Regions from separate parts of the Micromonospora sp. WMMD961 genome, predicted to be linked through region 2. Evidence: riboswitches for the same ligand, from Rfam matches in the RefSeq annotation. Region 2 holds a riboswitch; the other holds the start of a gene.

Region 1 (4,743 bases), 4.4 Mb from region 2:
GTCCACGGGTGATCCGCGCCCGGTCGCGGGTCCTGGCGTTGGCGTTCTGGGACCTCTCCACGTTCCTGATCAACGGTGGGCTGTTCGTCCTTCTCGGCACCCAGATACCCCGCGCGGTGCGGGGCATCACCAGCACCTCGCCCGGTCGGGCACTGGTGGTCGTGCTCGTGGTCACGCTCGTCGTGATCAGCGTCCGCCTGTTCTTCGTCTACCTGATCTCGCAGGTCGCGAGGCTGCGGCGTCGCCGGCTCATGGACCCGAGCCAGGGGCCCTCGGCCTGGCGGGTGGGAACCGTGGCCGGCTGGTCCGGTTTCCGGGGTGCGGTGTCGCTCGCCGCCGCCCTGGCTGTCCCGACGGTGACGGTCGCCGGCCGACCGGTGGTCGAGCGCGACCTGATCATCTTCGTCACCGCGCTGGTGATCGTGCTGATCATGCTGCTCCAGGGCACCACCCTGCCGCTGGTCGTGCGCTGGGCGGGGCTGGTCGGCGACCCGGAACGCGCCCACGAGACCCGGCGCGCCCGGCGGCGGGCCACCGAGGCGGGTCTGGCCGCTCTGCCCCAGGTCGCCGCCGAGATCGGCGCCGGGGCGGAACAGGTCCGTCGGCTGCAAGCCGAATACCAGAGGCACCTTGCGGACGTCGACGAGAGCGGAGGGAGCACCGCCGAGGAGCGCCGACTGGAACGCCAACTGCGCCTGAAGGTCCTCGCCCACAAACGTCGGGAGGTCACCCGACTGCGCGACAACCGGGAGATCGACGACCTGGTGCTGCAGGAACTCCAGGCCGCCCTGGACAACGAGGAGATCCGGCTGCTGGGGCGCGGAGCCAACGAGTGAGCGTCAGCGGCTTCCGGCAGCAGCGGCTCAGAGCACCTGGGCGAGGAACCGACGGAGCCGAGGATGCTCGGCCCGTTCGAAGACCGCCTCGGGCGGGCCGGCCTCCAGCACCACGCCCCGGTCCATGAAGGCGACGGTGTCGGCGACCTGCCGGGCGAAGCCCATCTCGTGGGTGACCACCACCATGGTCATGCCCGCGGCGGAGAGGTCGGCCATCACCCCGAGCACGCCCTTGACCAGCTCCGGATCGAGCGCCGAGGTGGCCTCGTCGAAGAGCATCACCTCGGGCCGCAGCGCCAGCGCCCGGGCGATCGCCACCCGCTGCTGCTGACCGCCGGAGAGCTGCGCCGGTCGGGCGTCGGCCTTGGCGGCCAGACCCACCAGGTCCAGGTGGGCCCGGGCGGCGGCCTCCGCCTCGTCCTCGCCGAGTTTGCGGAGCCGGCGCAGCGCGAGGGTGACGTTGCGCAGCACGCTCATGTGCGGGAAGAGGTTGAACTGCTGGAAGACCATCCCCACCCGCTGCCGCAGGCCGTCCGGGTCGTCGCCCAGCACGCTGCGCCCGTCCAACAGCACGTCGCCACGGTCCGGCTCGATCAGCCGGTTGATGGTGCGCAGGAGGGTGGACTTGCCGGACCCGGACGGACCGATCACGCAGGCCGTCGCGCCCCGCGGCACCGTGAGGTCGACGCCGCGCAGTACCCGGTTCGGCCCGAAGGCGAGATGCACGTCGCGTACGTCGAGGCTGACCGAGGTGGTGGTGTCGGTGGTGGTGGTCATCGCCGGTCTCCCTGGATCGTGGCGGGCAACGGCAGTTCGTCGTCCTCGTCGTCCGGTGCGGTGGCTGGCCGGCCGTGGCGCAGCCGCCGGTCGATCCAGTTCACGACGTGCGTCAGCGGAACGGTCAGCGCCAGGTAGAAGAGCCCGGCCAGGAGCAGCGCGGACTCGTTGCCGGTGGTGGCCGCGTAGTCCTGCCCGATCCGGAACAGCTCCCGCTGGCTGGCCACCAGGCCGAGGAAGTAGACCAGGCTGGAGTCCTTGATCAGCGCGATGAGCTGGTTCACCCAGGCCGGCAGGACCCGCCGGATGCCCTGCGGAATGATCACCAGCCGCATCGCGTCGCTCCAGGAGAAGCCGAGCGCACGCGCGCCCTCCAACTGGGCGGCCTCCACCGACTGGATGCCGGAGCGGAAGATCTCCCCGATGTACGCGGCGGCGATGAGTGACAGCGCGAGGATCCCCAACGGATAGGGGTCCGGTCCCCAGACCTGCATGCCCAGCGGTGCCAGCCCGACGCCGATCAACAGGATCGTCGCCGCGGCCGGCAGCCCCCGGAACACGTCGGTGTAGACCCGCGCCGGCCAGCGCAACCACCGGCTGCGGGAGATCCCGGCGACGGCCAGCAGCAGGCCCAGCACCGAGCCGAGCAGGGCGGCGGAGACCGCCAGGATCAGCGTGTTCGGCAACCCGACGGTCACCATCTCGGGCAGCGCCTCGCCCATCGCGTCCCAGTCGAAGAACGTCTCCCACAGGGTGCTCAACGGATCCATCGGTCGTCTCTCCTACCGTCCTGCTCGCTCGTCACCGGGTACTCAGGAGGCGGGCGACGCGGACGCCACCGCCACCGTGCCGCTGCCCGGCGTGAAGTCCGCCGGGATCGGCCGGCCGGGGTAGTACTGGGCCTGCAACCGGCTCCAGGTGCCGTCCGCGATGACCTCGTCGAGGCCCTTGTTCAGTGCCTCGCGCAGCTTGTCGCCGCCCTTGGCGACGGCGTACGCGGTCGGTGCCGGGCTGAGCTGCTTGGCCGCCACGGTGATCTTGCCGTTGCTGTCCGCGGCAGACTTCTCGCCGATCTCCGCCGGGGCGATCCACGCGTCGGCGGTGCCGGCCTTGAGCTGGTTGATCGCGCCGTTGTAGTCCGGCACCCGCACCGGGTCGAGCTGCTTGCCGGTGGCGTAGTCGTCCTGCACGGTGCCCTGCACCACCACGACCCGCTTGCCGGCGAGCTGGTCGAAGCTGGTGATCGGCGAGCCGGCCGGGACGTCCAGGCCGAAGTAGCCGAAGTCGTAGCCGTTACCGAAGTCGACGGTCTTCTTCCGCGCCTCGGTGATCGTGATCGAGGAGCTGCCGACGTCGAACTTGTGGTTGTTGACCTGGGAGAGCAACGCGGAGAAGTCCGTGCCGACGAACTCGACGGTGAGGCCGAGCTTGCCGGCCACGGCGGTCAGCAGGTCGTTGTCGAAACCGGTGAACGTGCCGTCCTTGAGGTACACGTTCGGCGGGGCGTCGGTGAGGGTGCCGGCGCGCAGCACCCCCGGCCGTGCCAGGCCGTACGGGTTGGCGGTGGCGTCGGAAGAGTTGTCGTCGCCGCAGGCGGTGAGCGCGGTGGCGGCCAGGATCGTGGCCGCGCCCAGGGCGGTGGCACGGGTCAGGGCAGGAAGAAGTCGCACGGGTGTCTCCGAAAAGGTCGCGTCCCGGCGAGCACGGGTGTGCGTCGCCGACGGTGCGCCCGATGGGCGTACCGGTGGGGGAGGTTCGGGAAGAGCGCTGCGCTAGTGCGTGGTGCCGCGACGACACGCGGCGCTGCACATTCGCATCATGTCCACGTGCCGTCGCCGGGTCAGTGCCGGTGAGGGCCAACCGGCGTGGACATCCGCGACGTCGGTCGGTGGGGTGGTGTTGAGGATGCGCATGGCTCTCCCGGGTCTGTGCTGACCTGGGTGCCAGGCCACGCTTGCGCCGACGTCCTGTCGGTGCCTGGTCTTCACCCGGGGCACCCCACCGCGGAGGAGGGTTGCCGGCCAGCGAGCCGGGGCTTCGCGCTGGCACTCATGACCAGCGCCGAGGCTAGCAGCAGGCACGGGTGGGTCGTCCAGTCGTTATGACCACGCTCACCAGCGGAGACGGCCGACCGGCCCGCGCTGGTCGTCGTGAGTATCCGCACCGGCGGCGCGCCCGTCCGCCGGTGCGGCGAACCCACCCCGCGTCGGGACGGGTTTCGGGCCCGGAACAGGGGGGAAGCAGCGCCCCCGGGTTGGCGGGGGTGTGCCGGACCGGGCGTCACCGGGGGAGGGGACAGGGCATGGTCGGTGGCCGTCGCTTCCGCCCGGGTGGTGGCTTCGGTCGCCAACTCGACGAGTACGAGACCAGGGTCGGCGTGCCACCGTCCACGGAGTCACCCGCTCCACCCGCCGGCGGCCTGGTGGACAGCGCCGTCTACATCCGTGGGCACCGGTTCGCCTCGCCGTCCGGCCTCGCCGAGACGTACCGCTGCCTGCAGGAGCAGGACGGCGCGATGGCCTGGATCGGGTTGTACCGGCCCGACATCGAGCAGATCACCTCGCTGGCGCGGGAGTTCCGGCTGCACGACCTGGCGGTCGAGGACGCGATCAACGCGCACCAGCGGCCCAAGCTGGAACGCTACGGGGAGACCCTGTTCGTGGTGCTGCGCGCCGCTCGCTACGACGACCTTCGGGAGGAGGTCGAGTTCTCCGAGTTGCACCTGTTCATCGGGCCGGGCTTCGTGATCACCGTCCGGCACGGTGAGGCACCGGATCTGGCCGCCGTGCGGCGGCGCATGGAGGTCGAGGCGCAGGTGCTCGCCCGGGGGCCCGAGGCGGTGCTGTACGCGATCCTCGACCAGGTGGTCGACGGGTACGCGCCGGTCGTGGCCGGGCTGGAGAACGACATCGACGAGATCGAGACCCAGGTGTTCGGTGGCGACCCGAACGCGAGCCGGCGCATCTACGGCCTGAGCCGCGAGGTGATCCAGTTCCAGCGCGCCGCGCGACCCCTGCTCGCGGTGCTCGGCGCACTGGCCGACGGCGCGGGCAGTGCCGACACGGACGAGGAGCTACGCCGCTCGCTGCGGGACGTGACCGACCACCTGACCCAGGTGGTGGAGCGGGTG
Region 2 (4,743 bases):
GGCTTGCCCTGCAGGCCGGGTTGGCCGCCGGAATCGCGTACCTGATCTCGCACAAGGTGCTCGGAAACCCGCAGCCGGTCTTCGCGCCGATCTCCGCGGTCGGCACCCTGGCCGCGTCTGTCGGCCAGCGGTTCCGCCGGACCATGGAGTTGATCGTCGGGGTGGGGGTCGGGGTGGCCGTCGGCGACCTCCTGATCTACCTGCTGGGCACCGGGGCGTGGCAGCTCGGCCTGGTGGTCACCGTGGCGATCCTGCTCACCATCTTCGCCGGGGCGAGCGTCGCCATCGTGATCCAGGCGGCGGCCACGGCGGTGCTGATCGTGACGCTGAGCCCTTCCACCCAGGACCTGGAGATCCCCCGCTTCGTGGACGCGTTCCTCGGCGGCGGAGTCGCCCTGCTGGTCACGGCGGTGCTGCTGCCGCTGAACCCGCTGCGGGTGATCAACCGGGCCGCCCGGCCGGCGCTGGACCTGCTCGCCACCCAGCTCGACGTCACCGCCGACGGGTTACGCAGCCGGGATCGGGCCACCATCCAGGGCGCACTGGAGAGGCTGCGCAACAACAAGGAGGAGCTGGCCACGTTGGGCGAGGCGATCGAGGGCGCGAAGGAGACCGCAATCCTCTCCCCGGCCCGCTGGCACCGCCGCGACGAACTGACCCACTACGCGGAGGCGGCCGACCCGATCGACCGGGCGATGCGCAACAGCGGCACGCTGATCCGCCGGTCGGTGACCCTCATCGAGGACGAGGAACCGGTGCCCGATCCGATGCCGGACGCGGTCGGCCACCTCGCCGAGTCGGTCCGGCTGCTCAAGCACGAGTTCGCCGCCGGGGAGGAGCCGGAGAAGGCCCGGGAGCGGTCCCTGCGTGCGGTCAGCGAAGCCAGCCGGGCGTACGGGGCCGGCGTCGGCTTCTCCGGCAGCGTGGTGGTCGCCCAGATCCGGACCACGGCGAGCGACCTGCTGGTGGCCTCCGGGATCGAGCAGGAGGAGGCGAACCGGTGGATCCGCAACGCCTTCGGGGAGCAGGAGCGGCCGGTCGGCGAGCCGGCCAAACCCGACGAGACGCCGAAGCCACCCACCGCCCCACCCGTCGGCTGAGCAAGGAAGGGCCCTTCCTTAACGCTTTATGTATAGGAGGGGGCCCTTCCTAACATTCGCGACGCGTCGGGCCGCGCGAGCCCTCAGCTCAGGTTGGCGAGCGCGGCGAGCAGCCGGTCTACCTGCGCTTGCGTGCTGCCCAGGCCGATGCTGGCGCGCAGTGCGGTGGGCGGCAGGTCCCGCCGACCGGTGCGCCCCGCCGCCTCGCTGAGCAGACGTCGCGCCAGCGGGTGGGCGCAGAACAACCCGTCGCGTACGCCGATGTGGTGCTCAGCGGCCAGCCGGGCGGCCACGTCGCCGGAATCCCATCCGGCGACCACGAACGAGACGATCCCGACGCGCGGCGCGTCCGGGCCGAAGGTCCGCAGCTCCACGACGTGCGGCAGAGCGGCGAGGCCGGTCCGCAGTCGGGTCAGCAGCGCCTGCTCGTGGGCGGCCAGCGCGGCCCGGTCGGCGTCGTCGAGCGCCGCGCACACGGCCGCCAGCGCCACCGCGCCGAGCAGGTTGGGGGTGCCGCCCTCGTGCCGGGCCGGCCCGGTCGCCCAGTTGACGTCGTGGGTCGCCGGTCCGACGTGGCTGGTGGCGCCGCCACCGGCCAGGTACGGCGGCGCGGCGTCCAGCCAGTCCGCCCTGCCGACCAGCACACCCGCACCGAACGGCGCGTAGAGCTTGTGGCCGGATACGGCCAGGTAGTCGACGTCGAGCGTGCGCAGATCGACCGGGGCGTGCGGGGCGAGTTGCGCGGCGTCCAGCACGATCCGGGCGCCGTGCCGGTGCGCCACCCGGGCCAGCTCGGTGACCGGCCACCGCTCCCCGGTCACGTTGCTGGCACCGGTCACCGCGACCAGCACCGGCAGTGCCGGGTTGCTGCCCCGGCGCAGTTCGGTGAGGGCGGCGGCGAGGTCGCGTACCGCCGCGTCCGGGTCGGTGGGCACCGGCAGCCGTACCGAGCCACGCGGCCAGGGCAGCAGGTTGGCGTGGTGCTCACCGGCGAAGGTGACCACCGTCGTGCCGGCGGGCAGGGCCCGGGCCAGCAGGTTGAGCGCGTCGGTCGTGTTGCGGGTGAAAATCACGTGATCGTCGGTGCGGGCACCGAAGAAGTCACCGACCGTCTGTCGGGCCCGTTCGTAGGCCAGGGTGCAGCGTCGGGACAGGGCTCCTGCCCCACGGTGCACGCTCGCGTACCAGGGCAGCAGCGCGGCCACCGCGTCGGCGGCGGCCCGCGCGCACGGCGCGCTGGCCGCGTAGTCCAGGTTGATCTCGCCGGGTACGCCGAGGACGTCGAGCGGCCCCGACGAGGCCGGTTCGGGCGCGGCGTCGACGCGGGTGGGCAGCGAGGGGAGCAGGGTGACGGACACGCCGGAACCTCCGGGGTCAGGGACCCCGGGTGCACTGTCGGGACGGGGTCCGCGCTTGCCCAGCACACCGATCGGGCTGGGCCCGGTCATCACCCGGGGCACCCCACCGCGAACTCGACGAGGGTTGCCGGCCAGCAAGCCGGGGCTTCGCGCTGGCACTCGTGACCTGCCGGCAGCATAACTGCTACCGATGGGACCGGACCAGCCGGCGGCGGATGGCTACGCTGACCGCATGGCCGACACCCCGCCCGGTTCACCCCTGCCGTCGCCGCCCGCACCCTCAGCCCCGTCCGTCGGCGAGGCGCCCCGGATGCCAGGGCGCCGGCTGGGCTGGCGGCGGTTCCTGGCGCTGGCCGGGGTGGTGCTGCTCATCGCCGCCTGCGCGGTGTTCATGGTCTTCACGCTCGGCCAGTCGCTCGGCCTGCAGGCCCTGCTGATCGGGGTGGCCGCCGCCATCCTGCCGGTGCCGGTGCTGGTCGCCTGCTTCCTCTGGCTGGACCGGTACGAACCCGAGCCGTTGAAATACCTGATCTTCTGCTTCGCCTGGGGCGCGTTCGTCTCCACCGCCGCCTCGCTCACCGTGAACGACTTCGCCGCCGGCCGCTTCGCCGACTGGGGTCTGCCGTCCGCGCTGACCGGAGTGCTGGTGGCGCCGTTCATCGAGGAGTCGACCAAGGCGCTCGGCCCGATCCTGCTGCTGGTGTTCCGCCGTCGCGAGTGGTCCGGGATCACCGACGGCCTGGTCTACTGCGGGCTGTCCGCGGTCGGCTTCGCCATGGTGGAGAACATCCTGTACCTGGGCGGGTTGGGCTACGCGTCCGGAGTCGACCGGTACGGCCCGGCGACCGGCATCCAGCAGGTCATTGCGATCTTCATCCTGCGGATCCTGCTGTTCGGGTTCGCCCATCCGCTCTTCACCTCGATGACCGGTGTGGGGTTGGGCATCGCGGCGCGGACGGCCGACCGGCGGGTGCGGGTGCTCGCCCCGCTCGCCGGTCTGCTGCTGGCGATGATGTTGCACGGCACGTGGAACCTGCTCCCCACGCTGACCCAGGCCACCGGCGAGGTGGTGATCATGCTGTACGGCTTCCTGGGCCTGATGGTGCCGGTCTTCTTCGGCACGGTGGGGCTGGCGGTGTGGCTGCGCGCCTGGGAGGGTCGGCTCACCGAGCGGGTCCTGCCGGACTACGTACGCGCCGGATGGCTGAGCCCGCCCGAGGTGGCCGCGCTGAGCAGCCTCGGCCGCCGGCACGCGGCCCGCAGTTGGGCCCGCCGAGTGGCCGGTGACGCCGGGGTGCGGGCGATGCGCGGTTACCAGGCCGCCGCCACCCGGTTGGCGCTGCTTCGCGATGGCACTCTGCGCGGCCTGGACCGGAAGGCCGCCGACCAGGAACGGACCGCCCGGGAGGAGCGGGAGTTGCTGGACGCGATCAGCGCGTACCGGTCGGTCTTCGTCGGCCGGGATCCGCAGGCTCCGGCCGGGATCTGGGACGGCAGCCGTTACCACCTGCGCTTCCCGGACGGCGCCCAGCGTCCGGTGGACGCGCCGGACGAGCCGGTGGTGCCGATCCCGGTGGTGCTGGCTCCTGCCCCGCCGCCGGTGGGGTACCCCCCGCCCGGCTGGCCCGGCCTGCGACCGCCCGCGCCCTGGCCCCCGGGTCACCCCTGACGGCTGGTGGCCGCCGGCTGGCGGCTCAGGTCATCAGCGACGTGAGGAAGTCACCGAAGCCCTGGAACATCGCGATCAACGCGGCCCCGATGGCTCGGAACATCTGTGCGGCACCGTCCGGCCGGAAGGCGATGAAGTAGATCAGGAACGCGACGAAGCCCCAGGTCAACAGCTTCTTCACGAATACCGGCATCGTCCCTCCCCAGGGCCACGGTCGCCGGATGGCTTCCCGTCGTGCGGCCGGGCAAACGGTGCGCGGCAGGGGGAGGGTGCGTCAGAGGTAGAGGCCGGTCGGGTCGTTCTCGATCCGCTCGGCGGCCACGGCGTGCACGTCGCGTTCGCGGAGCAGCACGTACCCGCGGCCGTGCAGCTCGACCTCGGAACGGTCGTCCGGGTCGAAGAGCACCCGGTCGCCGGAGACGATGGCGCGGACGTTCGGGCCCACCCCGACGGCGGTGGCCCAGGCGAGGCGCTTGCCGACCGCGGCGGTCGCCGGAATGACGATGCCGGCGGTGGAGCGGCGTTCGCCCTCGCTGCCCTCCATCCGCACCAGCACTCGGTCGTGCAGCAGGCGGATCGGCAGGCCGGCGTCGAGATCGTTGTCGGCGGTCACGCC

Evidence for each region. Region 2 has a riboswitch for S-adenosylmethionine ahead of O7614_RS31180 (aminotransferase class V-fold PLP-dependent enzyme). Riboswitches for the same ligand answer to the same signal wherever they lie in the genome.
Region 1: another riboswitch for S-adenosylmethionine. It lies ahead of O7614_RS11515 (ABC transporter substrate-binding protein); the one in region 2 lies ahead of O7614_RS31180 (aminotransferase class V-fold PLP-dependent enzyme).

What each region holds. Positions count from the first base shown of each region.
Region 1 is NZ_JARUBJ010000002.1:2,432,003-2,436,745, forward strand. Features, by position in the region: gene O7614_RS11500 (Na+/H+ antiporter) at 1-836, shown strand, start outside; gene O7614_RS11505 (amino acid ABC transporter ATP-binding protein) at 864-1,613, opposite strand; gene O7614_RS11510 (amino acid ABC transporter permease) at 1,610-2,383, opposite strand; gene O7614_RS11515 (ABC transporter substrate-binding protein) at 2,426-3,283, opposite strand; SAM riboswitch class IV at 3,559-3,670, opposite strand; gene corA (magnesium/cobalt transporter CorA) at 3,916-4,743, shown strand, end outside.
Region 2 is NZ_JARUBJ010000002.1:6,797,710-6,802,452, reverse strand. Features, by position in the region: gene O7614_RS31185 (FUSC family protein) at 1-1,100, shown strand, start outside; gene O7614_RS31180 (aminotransferase class V-fold PLP-dependent enzyme) at 1,184-2,434, opposite strand; SAM riboswitch class IV at 2,505-2,625, opposite strand; gene O7614_RS31175 (PrsW family intramembrane metalloprotease) at 2,649-4,127, shown strand; gene O7614_RS31170 (hypothetical protein) at 4,153-4,320, opposite strand; gene O7614_RS31165 (co-chaperone GroES) at 4,402-4,740, opposite strand.